One region of the Methylophilus sp. TWE2 genome, then DNA from elsewhere that is predicted to be linked to it. Evidence: predicted binding sites of a transcription regulator. Region 1 holds the regulator's gene; the other holds the start of a gene.
What was found. Region 1 encodes sigma-54, which starts transcription at its own class of promoters, with help from an activator protein. Its sites were predicted from a motif close to TGGCACNNTTCCTGCT; they were not measured.
Positions count from the first base shown of each region.

Region 1 (8,126 bases):
TTTATCTTTGGCGCGATTGATAAATTCACCAATACGGCTGACATCGCCGATTTCTTCCAGCATATTGAGGGTGGCTTCGTTGGCACCACCATGTGATGGGCCCCACAGCGAAGCAATCCCCGCAGCGATACAGGCGAATGGATTGGCACCACTTGAGCCTACCAGTCGCACAGTGGAAGTCGACGCGTTTTGCTCATGGTCTGCGTGCAGAATCAGGATGCGTTCAAACGCGCGGGCCAGAATCGGGTTAGGCACATAATCCTCACAGGGTGTGGCGAACATCATATGCATAAAGTTTTCAGCGTAACCCAAGTCGTTTTTGGGATACATGAATGGTTCGCCGATATTGTATTTGTAGCTCCAGGCGGCGATGGTAGGCACCTTGGCCAACAGGCGCTTGGCGGCAATTTTGCGTGATTCCGGGTCTGTGACATTGTTGTTGTCCGGGTAAAACGCTGCCATGGCGCCCACCACAGCAATCATGACCGCCATCGGGTGCGCATCACGGCGGAAACCTCGGAATACATTGCTCATCTGGTCATGTAACATGGTGTGCTTGCGGACGGTGCCAACAAACTCTTCACGTTGTTGCAGGGTGGGCAATTCCCCATGTAAAAGCAAATGTGAAACTTCCAGAAAGTCACAATTTTCTGCTAGCTGTTCAATCGGGTAACCGCGGTAGTAAAGCAGGCCTTGCTCACCATCAATGAAGGTAATGCCAGAGTTACAGGAGGCGGTAGACATAAACCCGGGGTCGAACGTGAAATAACCGTGTTTTCCCAGGCTGCGGATGTCAATGACATCCGTACCCAGGGTGCCTTTTAATACCGGTAACTCAATCGAGGTGCTGTTGTTGTCAAAGGTAATGGTCGCTTTGGTAGCCATAAGGTACTCTGTTTCAGTCAAGGTTGTATAAATTATACGCAATCGTTTTTGAATATGGGTGTTAGTGCGGGAAATAGCTGGGAAAAGTTAAAAAATCGTCTTGAATCCTGCACCAGTTTAAATCAAACAGTGAGTGCACTTGCACTGCTTTAGTGTGTCAGGCCTATCCGGGGTAAATAGCCCCTAATATGCGTGGCCCTGCCGCACCGGTGACCGCTGGCAGATTCCCCGGCAAGTGATCTATGCAACGTTGCGCCAGCCATGCAAAGGCAACGGCTTCCACCCAGTCTGCATCCACACCCAACACATCGGTGCGCTGTATCGAAAGCCCACACAGCGCTTGTAACCTGTCTATCAAGGCCAGATTATGTGCGCCCCCACCACAAACGTACACTTCTTCTGCGCCGGGACAATATTGCTGCAAGGCCTGCGCAATGGTCACGGCAGTGAGCTCCAGCAAGGTGCGTGCGATATTTTGGGGGGTGTCAGAGTGCATGGCCAGATGTTGCGCTAGCCACGCCTGATTAAATAAGTCACGCCCCGTACTTTTTGGGATGGATTGTGCAAAATAAGGGTCGGATAATAGGGACTGCAGTAGGCTGGGATTGAGTTCCCCTCTCACTGCCCACGCGCCACTGGCATCATAACTGTTGCCGGTATGCTGTAATGTCCAGGCATCCATCAGCAGGTTGCCCGGGCCGGAGTCAAAGCCGGTCACTTTGCCATTCACAGGTAAATCACTGAGGTTAGCAATGCCGCCTATATTGACAATCACGCGGTGTTTATCAGGTGCAGCAAAGATGGCCTGGTGAAATGCGGGGACCAGCGGCGCGCCTTGACCGCCTGCAGCAATGTCGCGGCTACGGAAATCACCTACGACCGTAATCCCGGTCAATTCGGCCAGACGGGCATGGTTGCCCAGCTGCAGGGTATAGGCTTGTCCTGCTGTTAAATCAGGGCAGTGACGTACGGTTTGTCCGTGGCAGCCTATTGCAGTAATTTCGCCGGCTGTCAGGTTGGATGCAGACAATAAGCCATTCACCGCTTGTGCGTAAAGATCAGCCAGGCGGTTGGCGATGATCGCCGCTTGGTGTAATTCATGCTGTGCTGGCGTATGCAAATCAAGCAATGATTGCTTGAGGTCCACCGGATAGGGCGCGAAATATTGTCCTTTTTGCTTCACAAGTTCACCCTGCTGCGAGACGACAACCGCATCTACCCCATCCAGACTGGTGCCGGACATCAGGCCAATAAACAGGCGGGAGGAAGTGGGTAATGCAGGAGGATTCATAGACATAAGTTTAACACTGACGTTGGCTGGCATACAGAAAAGCGCGGGATTACGTTAAAATAGGCGCTTTAACTTGATATCAAAGCGTGCCTCGAGCACGTTGCAGAAAATCCTTATGACAGACGTAACCCAATCCTCAGCCGTCGAAGTTTTAAGTCCGGAAATCGTGCAAGCGCTGGCGATTATCAAGCGCGGGGCAGACGAGCTGCTGATCGAACAAGAGCTGGTGGAAAAACTGAAAACAGGCAAGCCACTTCGCGTGAAGGCAGGTTTTGACCCGACCGCACCAGACTTGCATTTGGGGCATACGGTGCTGATTAACAAATTGCGCCAGTTGCAGGATCTGGGACACCAGATTTTATTCCTGATTGGTGACTTCACGGGCATGATTGGTGACCCCACTGGCAAAAGCGCCACGCGCCCGCCGTTAACGGTTGAGCAGGTGAAGCTCAATGCCGATACCTATGCCGAACAGGTATTTAAAATCCTGGATCCTGCCAAAACCGAGATCGTCTTCAACTCCAAATGGTTAAGCGAACTGGGCGCAGCTGGCATGATCAAGCTGGCAGCCAGCCATACCGTGGCGCGTATGCTGGAGCGTGATGACTTCTCCAAGCGCTTTAAAGGTAATCAGCCGATTGCGATTCATGAGTTCCTGTATCCCTTGTTGCAAGGCTATGACTCGGTTGCCTTGCAAGCGGATTTGGAGTTAGGTGGCACCGACCAGAAATTCAACCTGCTGATGGGACGCGAGTTGCAAAAGCAGGCTGGTCAGTCACAGCAATGTGTCCTCATGATGCCCTTGCTCGAAGGGTTGGATGGCGTTAACAAGATGTCCAAATCACTGGGTAACTATATCGGCATTAGTGAAGCCCCGGAAACGATTTTTGCCAAGATCATGTCCATTTCGGATGAGTTGATGTGGCGTTATATCGATTTGTTGTCCTTCGCCTCATTGGAAAACATTGCACAATGGAAGGCCCAAGTAGCGGCTGGTGAAAATCCACGCAATATCAAGGTGGGGTTTGCACAGGAAGTCGTGGCGCGTTTTCATGGTCAGGCTGCAGCTGAAAAAGCCTTGCAGGATTTTCAGACACGTGCCAAAGGTGGTATCCCAGATGATGTGCCAGAGGTAGAAGTCATTATCGAGACTGACAGTATAGGCATTAGCCAGTTATTGAAGCAGGCGGGGCTGGTAGAAAGCACCAGTGAAGCAATGCGTGCAATACAGCAGGGCGGCGTCAAGCTGGATAGCGTCAAGGTTGAAGACAAGAATCTACCATTGTCTAAAGGTGTGACGGTGGTCGCCCAAGTGGGCAAGCGCAAGTTTGCAAAAATCACGATTAAATAAAGACGCTCGAGCAATAAAAAAAGGCCGCATCTGCGGCCTTTTTGTTTAAAGCGATTTGCGTAAATTGGCGGGCGGAATATTCAAAGACTCACGGTATTTGGCAATGGTACGCCGCGCGACCACAATGCCTTGTTGAGCCAAGGTATCTGTAATCTGGTTATCCGAGAGCGGTTTTTTCGGGTTTTCTTCTGCCACCATTTGTTTGATCAAGGCGCGGATGGCCGTCGCCGAGCAAGAGCCGCCCGCATCAGTTGCCACCGAACTGCCAAAGAAATATTTGAGCTCGTAAACGCCACGCGGTGTGAGCATATATTTATGCGTGGTGACTCGTGAAACAGTGCTTTCATGCAAATCTAGCTCTTCGGCAATTTCACGAAGCACCAATGGCCGCATGGCAATGTCGCCATGCTCAAAGAAGTTGCGCTGACGGTCTACAATCGCTTGCGACACGCGCAGAATGGTGGAGAAGCGCTGCTGGATATTTTTGATCATCCATTTTGCTTCCTGCATCTGGCTTTGCAGATACTGGCCTGAGCTTTCGCGGTTGCGTTTGAGGATGTCAGCATACAGTTGGTTGATACGCAGTTTGGGAATCACGCCATCGTTGAGCGATGCGACCCAGATACCTTTGATTTTTTTGACTACCACATCATGCTGGATAAAGTGGTCGTGACTAAAGGTGGCAAATTCGCTGCCAGGTTTGGGGTTTTGCTGGCGAATGAGTTGTTGCGCTCCTTTCAGTGCGGTTTCATCGCAACTGAGCAGTTTGCGCAATTTGACAAAGTCTTTATTGGCCAGCAGGGCCAAATGATCTTTTGCGAGTGCCATGGCCGTACGTAAATAAGGCGTTTCTGACGGCAAGTGTTGCAGTTGCAATAACAGGCATTCCCGCAAGTCACGGGCTCCGACACCTACCGGGTCCAGGTTCTGTATCAGTTTGAGTGCGGTCTCAAGTTCAAGCAGCTCAACTTCGAGCTCAAGCGGCAGGTGTTCAACAATTTCCTGCAAGTCTTGCTCAAGGTAGCCGTCGTCATTTATGCTGTCGAGCAGCAACTTGACCAGCGTCATGTCACGCTGTGACAGATGCGCCAGTTGAATCTGGTCCAGTAAATGCTCGCGCAGGCTGATATTGCTGGCATCCTGCCGCGAAAAATCACTATCCTCATCATCAAGGTTGTTGCGGCCTGCCTCATCCCAGTTGCTGGTGCTGCCAAACTCTTCGTAATTATCTTCAAATTCGGGAGGGTTGAATTCTTCGCTGAGATTGGCCAGTTCGCCTTCATTGCTGCCAAGTTCATCATGTAAGTCTTCGCGCAGCGTCTCGGCAGGTGCAGTAATTTCTTGCTGGGTGGCCAGGTCAAACGAGTTGGCATCGTCTGCATGGACTGATTCGATAGCTTCGGTAGGGGTTGCTGAATTGTCCTCAAACTCGCCTTCTTCTCCATCGGCCATCTCCAGCAACGGGTTTTCCTGAAGAATGGTTTCCAGCTCCTGGCTGAGCTCCAATGTGGATAACTGTAACAGACGGATAGACTGTTGTAGCTGCGGAGTCAGTGCCAGGTTTTGTGAAATGCGTAATTGCAGGTTTTGCTTCATAACAAATTACAACCTAAAGTTCTTACCCAGGTAAACTTCACGAACACCTTCATTCTGGATGATTTCGTCGGGTGTGCCAGCCGCAAACACGGCGCCTTCATTGACGATATATGCGCGATCGCAAATGTCCAGAGTTTCGCGTACATTATGGTCAGTGATCAAGATGCCAATATTCTGGCTGCTCAGGTAGCGGATGATTTTCTGGATCTCAATCACTGCAATTGGGTCAATCCCGGCAAAGGGCTCGTCTAGCAGGATGAATTTCGGGTCCGTGGCCAGGCATCGCGCGATTTCCACACGACGGCGCTCACCGCCAGACAAGCTCACGGCCTGGCTGTTGCGGATATGCTGGATATGCAGCTGGTCCAGTAATGATTCCAGCCTTGCCTCACGCTCTTCGTCGTTATAGGGACGCGTTTCCAGAATGGACATAATATTGTCGGTGACCGACATTTTACGGAAGATGGAGGCCTCTTGCGGTAAATAAGCGAGTCCCATGCGTGCGCGCTCATGCATGGGCGCGTGGCTGACATCGGCCCCATTCAGGCTGATTTCACCGTCGTCCAGGGCCACAAGTCCGACAATCATGTAAAAGCTGGTGGTTTTACCAGCACCATTGGGGCCCAGCAAACCAATGACTTCGCCACTGTGAAGCTCCAACGTCGTGTTTTTCACTACTGTACGGCCCTGATAGGCTTTTTTTAGGCGACTGACGTGTAAATGATTATGTTCTGATAAAGCGCTTGTCTGCATGGGCCAGGTCTTTACGGTTGCTCTTTCTTAGGTTCGCTGCCAGCATCGCCGGGTACCGGCTCAACTTTGAGTTGCAGTGAACGGTTCATGCGCAGGCCTTGCTGCGAATTGGGTTTGTTATCAATCACTGGCGGGGTGGTTTTGTTTTTCGGCTGGATGGTTGCCTTGACGCGGCTACCTGCGGTGCCATTCGGGTTGGCTTTGGTGCCACCGATCACTTCAGCATATTCAGCATTGGCGTCATAGCTGATGTAGTCGCCAGTCACGATATCTTCACCGCGTTTGACCCAGGCATTGGTATAAAGTTGTACCTTGTCCATGCGGGCGTTGTATTCAATACGCTGGCCACTGCCTTGCATCCACTCATCCTTGCCCGTGCGCTTTTGCTTGAAGGTGGTTGGGTTACCCGTGCAGGTGCTGTGCTGGAATCCATCCTGGTCTTCTCGCACAATCATTTTGTCAGCCTTGATCTGCAAGGTGCCTTGGTTGAGGATGACATTGCCGGTGTAAACACTGATTTTCTTGGCGTCATTCACAGTCACCGTGTCAGCCTCCAGCTCAATAGGCTGGTCACGGTCCGATTCTTCAGCCAATACGCTGGTTGACCAATGTAGTAATGTCCATAAGGCCAAACAGCTGACATAAAATAATGGCTTGTGCGTATTCAACTCATTTCTCCAGAATCAACGACCCTTACGGTTTCCTATTTCTTTCCGATTACCTATTTTTTCGGCAGGTTTTGTCGGGGTTGCAGCTTTGGCTGCGTCAGGTGCACGCTCATAATGCACGTGCACCCGGTTAAATAATTGCGTGGTCTGTGCCTTGTTATCAAAGCGCAGGCCGGTACCGGTAATGACGGTTGCCGGTTTTTGATAAATCTTGACCGGTAAGTCGGTATAAGCGACTTCGGTATCGGGTTCCATGGTTAACTGTTCAGTGTGGAGCTGCATTTCACCCTTTTCGGCGGTGCCTTGACGGATCACTTTCACCTGCTTGTTAAACTCTACCAGTTTACCATTGGCGGAAATCTTTCCACGCTGGCCATAAATTTGTGTGTATGGCTTGTCCAAACCGAACTGGGTGAAACGCGGGCGTTTCAGTTCTGTGTAATCATTGTCCGGAAAGTGACGCATTTCTATCGCGGCCAGCACATATTTGGTATTGCCCGTCGCATTGGTTCGTGTGCTGACAAAGTTATGCAACATATAGTCAGGGTCATGACGGTTCAAGCGGCTAATGCTGAGGCCCTGCTCCTGGACAGTCTGATTGATCCAGAATGTCAGTAGCGCTAAAAACAGCATTAACGCAATTGGCAATAAAATAGGGTGTTTAAGCATGCGTGAATTCCAGGAGACCAGCTGGCCTAAACGACTTTCGCCTTCAGTAAGTCGTGCATATTAAACGCACCTATCAATTGTTGTTGCTCGTCCACTGCCAAAAAACCGTTAATTTTATATTGCTCCATCAGATTAACTGCATCCACTGCCATTTGTTGCGTCCCTAACAAGCGGGGGTGGGTATTCATGACTGAAGTAATGGCAGTCTGGGTATTGCTCTTGCCTTGCATAAACAAGCGGCGTAAATCCCCATCCGTAAAAATGCCGATCGGATGATGCTGGTGATCCACAATAGCAGTAAATCCCATGCCTTTGCTGGAGATTTGCGTAATGGCATCCTGCACTGTGGCTTGTTCGTTCACCCAGGGAACCGCATTACCGGTGCGCATTACATCTTTAATCCTGACCAGTAGTCTACGACCCAGGCTTCCGCCAGGATGTGAGCGTGCAAAGTCCTCTGCAGTGAATGCACGCAAATCAAGTACACAGAGTGCAAGCGCGTCACCTAACGCCAATGCTGCGGTGGTGCTCGCTGTCGGTGCGAGGCCGAGTGGGCAGGCTTCATGGCTGACAGCAGCACTTAAATGCACCTCGGATTCGCGTGACAAGGTAGAGCTTTCGCTACCGGTAATGCTCAGAATGCGGGCACCTATACGACGGATGGCTGGAAGAATGTTGATAATTTCGTCGCTTTCGCCGGAGTTCGACAAGGCAATGACGACATCCTCAGAGGTAATCATGCCCAAGTCACCATGACTGGCCTCGGCCGGATGCATGAAAAAAGCAGGTGTGCCGGTACTCGCCAGTGTGGCAGCAATTTTGCCACCAATATGACCGGACTTTCCCATGCCTGTTACTACCACGCGGCCGCGGCAATCAAGGATCATATGCACTGCTGCTTCAAACGCGCTGC
Region 1 is NZ_CP012020.1:2,815,209-2,823,334, reverse strand. Features, by position in the region: gene gltA (citrate synthase) at 1-885, opposite strand, end outside; gene ACJ67_RS13325 (anhydro-N-acetylmuramic acid kinase) at 1,049-2,176, opposite strand; gene tyrS (tyrosine--tRNA ligase) at 2,292-3,527, shown strand; gene ACJ67_RS13315 (RNA polymerase factor sigma-54) at 3,573-5,123, opposite strand; gene lptB (LPS export ABC transporter ATP-binding protein) at 5,130-5,876, opposite strand; gene lptA (lipopolysaccharide transport periplasmic protein LptA) at 5,888-6,544, opposite strand; gene lptC (LPS export ABC transporter periplasmic protein LptC) at 6,560-7,213, opposite strand; gene ACJ67_RS13295 (KpsF/GutQ family sugar-phosphate isomerase) at 7,240-8,100, opposite strand.

Region 2 (8,126 bases), 880 kb from region 1:
GGCAACGCAAATTAGGATAAGCACGCGTCACATCTGTTGCGCTAAAAGTCACTTTTTTACGTCCACCATCCGAGGCAGTGAAACTGACATCTTTGGTCACGATAATATTATTGCTACACGTGTTACTACTATCGGTAACCAGATCAACTTTTAAACTCGAGTTATAACCACTTGATTGTGCACCACTGGACAATAGGGCGACCACGTCCACATCAAAAGACTGCCCAAGTACTTTGGTATAAAGCGGGTTACGCGCAGATGTATTGTTTTTAAGATTATTGTAGGTTAAACCACTTTCCATGCACTCAAATGTACTCACGCAAGCCGTGCTCGTCATCGTAAAAGTGCAACTTTGCGAGTTATTCGCTGTGTTCCAGCACTTGATGCCATTCATCGGCCCCTTACTGAGTCCGCTTGCTCCCAAGGTATAAGTGGCTGCAGAGCTGCCCTGTAAGGTGAGGATGTCAATGGTGCCGGCATTCCCGACATCAAACTGGGCATCCGGGGTCACCGTGACGGTGGGAGAGCTGGGAGAAATGGTCAGCGTCCCTGTAAGGCTACCTGAGTTGATGAGTTGATCATCCGGACAAGGCATTGTAGAAACCAAACAAGCCATCACCTGCACATCAACCGGACATAAAGAAGAACTGCCTGGGTGACGGATTTCCAGATGATCGTAGTCTGGGACTACCGTGGAACCAACCACAAAGTCATAGCTGAACGTATGGATGCCAGGCGATGTAAAGTCATATTCAATTGCCGCGCCAGTGTCTGTTAAGGTGGTATTGACTGTATTTGCTAACTGGCCTGTTTTAGCTATCGCGCAAGCCGTGGAATTATTATTGGACCAAAATGTTTGATAATTACCTACACAATAACGGCTAAAATTTCCATCTCGCTCCCTGAAACTTTCAACCACATCCAGATTGGCAGGCAGCGCTGTACTAGAGGGGCAGGCAATATTGGTTGACCCACTTCCAGATGAGCAGTTTCCTGCATATGGGTATGTCCCGGCCACCTGTTTGCCATTATTATCCACATATCGAACCCCACAGCCACAGTCAGAGCCACCTAAATAGGTATCCACCACATGGTAATAACGCACTGGATTACTGGTGCTAACGGGATACAACAAAGGAATATTAATCGTCACCTTTGCAGTCACAAAGTCATACGGATAGGTGTAACTCCAATCTATTGTTACTTGTGGCCCGCCGCCGACATTGTTTCCGGGAACAGTGAACTGCGAACGGGTTGTCTGGGCGTTTCCTGCTGATGCATTGGCAGGCGATACCGCTGTCATTGCTTGCGCGGTATAGTTGGCAGGTGCGTTGTAGGCAAAGTGATCCGGGCCATAAATCTGGTTATTTCCCCGAATATAAATCCCATTATCTAACCTGCTATTGGCAGGTGTTCGGTCTGGCTGATATAACTGACCAGTGCTGTTGAGCCTTTGCACTTGAATCTGTGAGTTATCGTTGATAAAGATTTTCAAACCATTGGTCGAGTTGGAGCCCCCGTTGGCATTCAAAGTCACGGTCGCTGCCTGCACACTTGCGCAGATCAAAATGCTACACAGACATAGTAGCCATATAATGGTTGCTCTCATCCTTTTCAAATTGCTCATTTTCCTTTAACTACACTCTTCTGCGCCCATTAAGCACCGACTTAAGCTCACAGTGACTTTGCGCTCAACATAATCCAGTGCGCCAGCGACTCCTTTTGAGGCGGTCGCAGTAATCGTATACATCCCGATATTTTGTGTCCCCGCCCGGTCTTGCGGCATCGGAGTTGTTTGATGACATGTCAGTGCAATCGTAAAGCCGTTAATCGTAAATGGATCTGGCGGTGTTGGGCAGGTTTGCATCGAGCTCGACCCCGGGGCAATCACCTGATAAGCCGCCCACTCAACACCAGCCTTAGCCGCCAGATAAGCTTGCGCACCTTGCACGTCCTGTATCGTACCTTGATTGGCCAACAATGACAGCCGCATGGAGTATCCCACCAACGCAGCCAAAATCACCATCAAAAATATTGCCACAGGCAACATAAATCCTTTCATGCGATGAAGCGTATTTTTCATGGCGAATTCACCACATTAATCAGGTTAACTAGGCGCACCACACCGCCATTTTTACTGAGCTCCAACTGAGCCGTCACCACTCCGCTATGCTGCATCACACCTTCGGTGTAAGTAAAACTGCAGCCAGTGACATCTTGCGCAACGATACTTGGGGTGAGTCCGGCAAAGTTTGAGGGGTGTGCAGAGGGAATCGCGTAGTTTGAATACATCAATAGACGGCGGTTGGCTAAATCGCACACGTAAAAAACGGCCCCGTTCACCACATAAAAGCGGCTCCCTGGGGAGGGTAATGGAAAGGCTGATCCACTAAATGACAGCGTGTTGAGATTGTTGCCAGTGCTCGTTAAAGAGCGAATCGTATCACCTGCATAAACATCTGCCCCTTCAATACCAAGGTTATAAATCACCAGCTGGTCACCAGCAACCACTGAAGGCACAGGGTCACCAAGCACGGTAAAAGTAGCATTCGCACTGACAAAATCTAGCGTATCCTGCTGATAACGACCTCCGGCTTTGATCGGCACAAACTCTACATAGGAATTATCAGCAGATACCCAGACGCTATTTGGCAACGCATTGCGGATATCGCGTGACATCCTGCGCAATGAGATATCGGCGCGATCGGCGAGCTCATAATAAGCCTCAGAATTCACATACGCCAGAATGGAGTTTTTGATAAAGGTGACGGAAATGCCACCGAGAATTGCCATCACAACAATAACGATGACTAACTCGACCAAAGTGAAGCCTGAGATGGTTTTAGGTTGGTTAAATTCTCGGCGCATAACGAACCCTGTATCCAGTCAGCCGGATTGTAGTATCTGCAGGGCCTGTGACCGTAATCACAATCTGCAATACCGCATCTGCGGGCAGCGCTGAAAATGCACCACTCGCGCCGACCTGACTAATTGCAACTGAAGCGGCATAAGGATTTAAGCCCGGCAGAGCAGTGACGTTGCCAATACGGCAAATCCCGGCACATCCGCCACCAGGCATGGCAAATCCACCATAATCGGCCACATTATCAAATGGATCAGTGGCACTGTAACGGCTCTCTGTAGAGGGTGTAGGGCCATTTAAGGTCGCGTTTTGTGGATTGGCGCAATCACCATACCCCGTGGCAGTAGACGCATTGGGATCATCAGGGTCACAAAACGTAAAAGGCATTTGTTGAATTTCCTGCATGAGAGATTCAGCAATCGCAATTGCCTGTTTACGCGCCAGCGGATCTGCAGAATGGCGCCCCATAAAAGACAGCGCACCGATGACACCGGCGATGGCGGTGGTTACAATCACCATGAACACGACCATCTCCACCAATGAAAAACCCGCTTGCGAGCACATGCCAGGTTTGCCTGGTTGTCTGTGAGAGTAATGTTTGTTGTGATGCATTATTATTATCCAGCCTGTCACTGGCCGACTCGTCAGTGTATGTATCCGGTGTCCGCCTCGACAGTCACGGTCACCGATTGCGCGTTATTCTTTCTGTTGATCGCTTGATAACTCACCGTTGAGTTCGGGATGGCTCGACCAAGTGAATCAAACCCAAGACTGGGATTGTCAGAGTTGACATCTACATTCTTGCTGCTCGTAAAGATATATGCAGCCGTCGTTTCGGGATTAATCACCGTCTGATTGCATGCAGTATCGAAACACAAGCTCACTGTATCAGGCGATGCATTATTATGAATCACATACACATTTCGACGTTGGGCAATCGCCGTTTTCTGCGCATAGCGCAGCGTAGATGAAAGTAAACCCGCGTCACCGCGGGTTTCAAAGATATCACCATTTGCGAATCTGGGAGTCGCTACTGCAACCATAATACTGGTCAAAGCGATAACGACGACCAACTCAACAAGGGTAAACCCTAGAGTGTCCTTCATTATTAATTAGCCACACCTTGCGGGAGTCAAGTTTGCAGTACTAACCACTCCTGTGGCCTCAGTGTAAGTAACAGTACATTGAGCAAAAGTACCCACTTGAAAAGTAGAAACACCATTCAGATGTGAAGGTGTAAATTGTGCATCTAAGTTTTGCAAGGCAGCAACAATGCCCGCCGCATCAGCTGTTGGATAGCCTGTACCGTTAACGGTTACAACTTGACCATCCATGGTCACTTGCAATGCACCTGCGTTACTTCCAGCCGCAACCCATGAGGCGCGTGCAAGATTAGCGGCGGAACGTAATGACGCAGCGAGTCCATTACCTGCAGCCACCCTCGCGTTCGACTGAACATTTACAAACCTAGGCAACGCTGTCGCTGCCAAAATACCCAATACTGCGATTACTACGACCAACTCAACCAATGTAAAGCCCGCTTGTTTTTTCATTACTTAAACTCCTAATCAAAATTCCCTGCCGTTATCATCACAGTGGCAAGTTATAACTGCGTTAAATCACCTCTAGCAAAGACTGTGCCAGACAATTTTGGTCCATCTCTGACAGTTCCAAAGAAATCATTAACTCCCTTTCAACATGACCGAACTCATATCCCAAATGGGTAAAAACACCCCTAACGCGAGCACTAACACCAGTGCCCCAAGGAACATGATTAAAATAGGTTCAATCTGCGCCCCCAAGGTTTTAACGTCGTACTCAACATCCGCTTGATACATATCGGCAATTTCTTGCATTAATGTATCCAGCGAACCAGATTCTTCGCCTACTGCGATCATTTGCAAAACTAGCGAATTAAATACGCCTGTTTGTGTGGCCGTTCGCAAGATGGTTTCACCGCGCTCTATGCCTGCAGACATGCTTAATATTTTGGCGGAGATATACTCATTTTCAACCGTTTGAGACACTAGGCGCAAAGCTGACAGAATCGGCAAGCCACTCCGAGTGGATAAAGCAAAACTGCGTGCGAACCTCGCCATGGTGCCTTTAAAAATAATTTTTCCGGCAATCGGGATGCGCATCTTGATGCGATCCCAGTTTGACCGACCACTTGCCGTTTTAACATAAGTTTTAAACGACCAGCCCGCCCCAGCAATCATGCCAATTAGCACAAACCAGTAATTGCGCATAAAGTTTGAAAAAGCGATCAGCATTTTGGTGATAAATGGCAAATCCGCATGCATGCTGGCAAACACTTTTTCAAACTGAGGGATCACCATGACATTAATCACCACAATGGCGATGGCCATGGCGGTCAAGACGAACATAGGATATTGCAAAGCCGACTTGATTTGCCCACGCATAAAGCGGTCAAACTCGATATGTTCGGACAGACGCAGAAAAATGTTATCCAGGTTACCTGTCGTTTCGCCCACCCGGATCATGCTGATATAAAAACTGTCAAAGACCTTAGGATGCTCAGTCATCGCCACTGACAATTCCCGGCCGGAGTCCAGACTCACGCGCAACTGCCCCACCACTTGCGCTAATTTTTGATTACCTACCGAGCTTTGTATGCCAGCCAATGCACGCATGATAGGAATACCGGCTTTAAGCAGGGTATACATCTGCTTACTAAAGATCATGACATCAAGGCTAGTGACTTTTTCTTCAAACAGGTTAATGGCAACCGCACCTGCTTTTTTAGGCTTAATCTCAACCGGGGTAATCCTGGTGCCAATTAAAGCAGCACCCAATGCGTCAACATCCGCGGCCTCCTGTACGCCGGTCACCATCATGCCATCTTCGGTCCGCCCCTTGTATTCAAATAATGGCATAAAGGCTATTCTTCAAATTGATTATCCACACGCATGATTTCTTCCAGCGTGGTTTTGCCATCAATGGCCAATTGCAGAGATTGGTCGCGCAGCGTCTTGCCTTTGAGGCGTTCACGCGCTTTTTTGATGAAAACATTGGTATCCGGCATATTGGCAGCCATCGCCAGTTCATCTGTCATTTCAAGGAATTCATAAAGACCGACGCGGCCAAGATAGCCGGTACGATTGCAATGCTGGCAACCTTTGCCATGGCGGAAGTTAGTCGGTAGCGTTGCATCAGGCAGCACCTGACTGAGCCAAATCGTTTCATTCTCGGTAGGCGTATGTTCTGCAGCACAGTGCGGGCATATCAGCCTTACCAGACGTTGCGCCATGACACCAAGCAAAGACATGGCCACCATAAACCTAGGTACGCCCATATCAATCAAACGCACAGGCGCAGTAGACGCGTCATTGGTGTGCAAAGTAGAAAGCACGAGGTGGCCTGTCATGGAGGCACGCAAACCGGTCTGCGCGGTTTCTTCATCACGCATTTCGCCCACCAGCACGATGTCAGGGTCCTGACGCAAAATGGCGCGTAATAACTTGGGGAAGTCCAGTTCAATTTTCTCATTGACCTGGGTTTGGATAATGCCTGGCAAACGATATTCGACAGGATCCTCCACAGTGATCACTTTGGTTTCTGGGGTATTCAGTTCACTCAGTGCAGAGTACAAAGTAGTCGTTTTACCACTCCCGGTCGGACCAGTAACCAGCACCATCCCGCTCGGGCGGTTGATCATCTTGCGAAAACGTACCAGTAAATCTGCTGGCATACCTAGCTTGTCGAGCTGAAAATGTCCGGTGGTCTGGATCAGCAACCGCATGACCACAGTTTCACCGTATTGCGTAGGCATGGTGGAAATACGCATATCTACCGCCCGCCCTTTAACGGTAAAACCAAAGCGGCCATCTTGCGGCAAGCGCTTCTCAGAAATATCCAAACCCGCCATGATTTTAAGACGCATCACCAGCGCAGTAGCAATCTTGATATCCGCCTGGGTTTGAAAGTGCATCACGCCATCGATACGGAAACGTATCAGTAGCTTGTTGTCTTGTGGCTCAATATGCACATCGGAAGCTCGTACCTGCACGGCATCTTCAAAAATGGTTTGCAACAGCTTAACCACTGGTGCATCGTCAATGCCAAGGTCAACACCCATCAGGCTGGCGAGATCCACATTGCTAGCAGCCAGATCCTCTTGCAACTCCAGTGCAAGTGAGGAAATTTGTTCGGTCTGGCGATAAGAACGGTCTATGGTCTGCATGAGCAGACTTTCTTGCACTACTACAATATCAATATCGCGCTTAAGCAACCTGACGAGTTCGTCATACGCATAGACATCCGATGGGTCCACCATCGCGATGAGGAAACTGTTTGGACGCTCTTCGAGCAAAATGGCGCGGAAACGGCGCGACTGAACTTCAGGGAGCTTTTGAACCTGCTTCACATCCAGTTCGTACTGCCCCAAGTCCAAAAATGGGATATTCAACTGATGTGCAACGGCCTCGGCAATTTGCCGCTCATTTGCGTAGCCTTTTTCAGCAATGACGCGACCCAGGCGGCGGCCAGTTTTGCGCTGCTCTTCCAGCGCCTGCTCAAGCTCTGCTTGGGTCATGAAATTCTGCCTGACCAGAATTTCACCTAATCTAATTTTCTCGGGACGAGCCATGGCGTTGTAATTATTTATCTTTATAGACTTTTCTCGTCTATCATATCACCAACATTTTAATCCTACGTTTGTAAACAAGCTGCAAAAAATGTTTCATATCGTGCTTTTCGAACCAGAAATTCCGCCCAATACAGGAAATATCATACGTTTATGTGCCAATGCCGGCGCCAAACTGCATCTGGTCAAGCCGCTGGGCTTTGAACTCTCGGACAAACATCTCAAACGGGCAGGGCTGGATTACCACGAATACGCTGAACTGACTGTCTACGAAGACTGGGCCGAATGCCAGCAATCGTTACAGGGCAAACGCATGTTTGCGCTCACCACCAAAGGCAGCACTCGTCACACTGACTTGCAATTCAAAGATGAAGATGTATTTGTCTTTGGGCCGGAATCACGCGGCCTGCCAGAAGACATTCGCTCACAGTTTGCGCCTGAACACAGGGTCAGGTTACCCATGCTGCCGCATAGCCGCAGCCTGAACCTGTCAAACTCGGCGGCGATTTTGCTGTATGAAGCCTGGCGACAAACTGGCTTTCCTGGCGGCGTATGAAAGCAATAGACAAAAAAAGCCCCGATTAAGGGGTAAATCGGGGCAACAGGCCTCATCGTAAAGGCTTCCGCTCAGGGAGGAAAGAAGCGGAAAGATGATTC
Region 2 is NZ_CP012020.1:613,278-621,403, reverse strand. Features, by position in the region: gene ACJ67_RS14960 (DUF6701 domain-containing protein) at 1-1,537, opposite strand, end outside; gene ACJ67_RS02995 (hypothetical protein) at 1,634-2,083, opposite strand; gene ACJ67_RS02990 (prepilin-type N-terminal cleavage/methylation domain-containing protein) at 2,080-2,868, opposite strand; gene ACJ67_RS02985 (type II secretion system protein) at 2,852-3,475, opposite strand; gene ACJ67_RS02980 (GspH/FimT family pseudopilin) at 3,508-3,969, opposite strand; gene ACJ67_RS15160 (type II secretion system protein) at 3,976-4,416, opposite strand; gene ACJ67_RS02970 (type II secretion system F family protein) at 4,546-5,760, opposite strand; gene ACJ67_RS02965 (GspE/PulE family protein) at 5,766-7,418, opposite strand; gene trmL (tRNA (uridine(34)/cytosine(34)/5-carboxymethylaminomethyluridine(34)-2'-O)-methyltransferase TrmL) at 7,561-8,025, shown strand.
Region 2: a site for sigma-54 is predicted at 4,491-4,506, ahead of ACJ67_RS15160 (type II secretion system protein). Genes of this name have one in related genera too.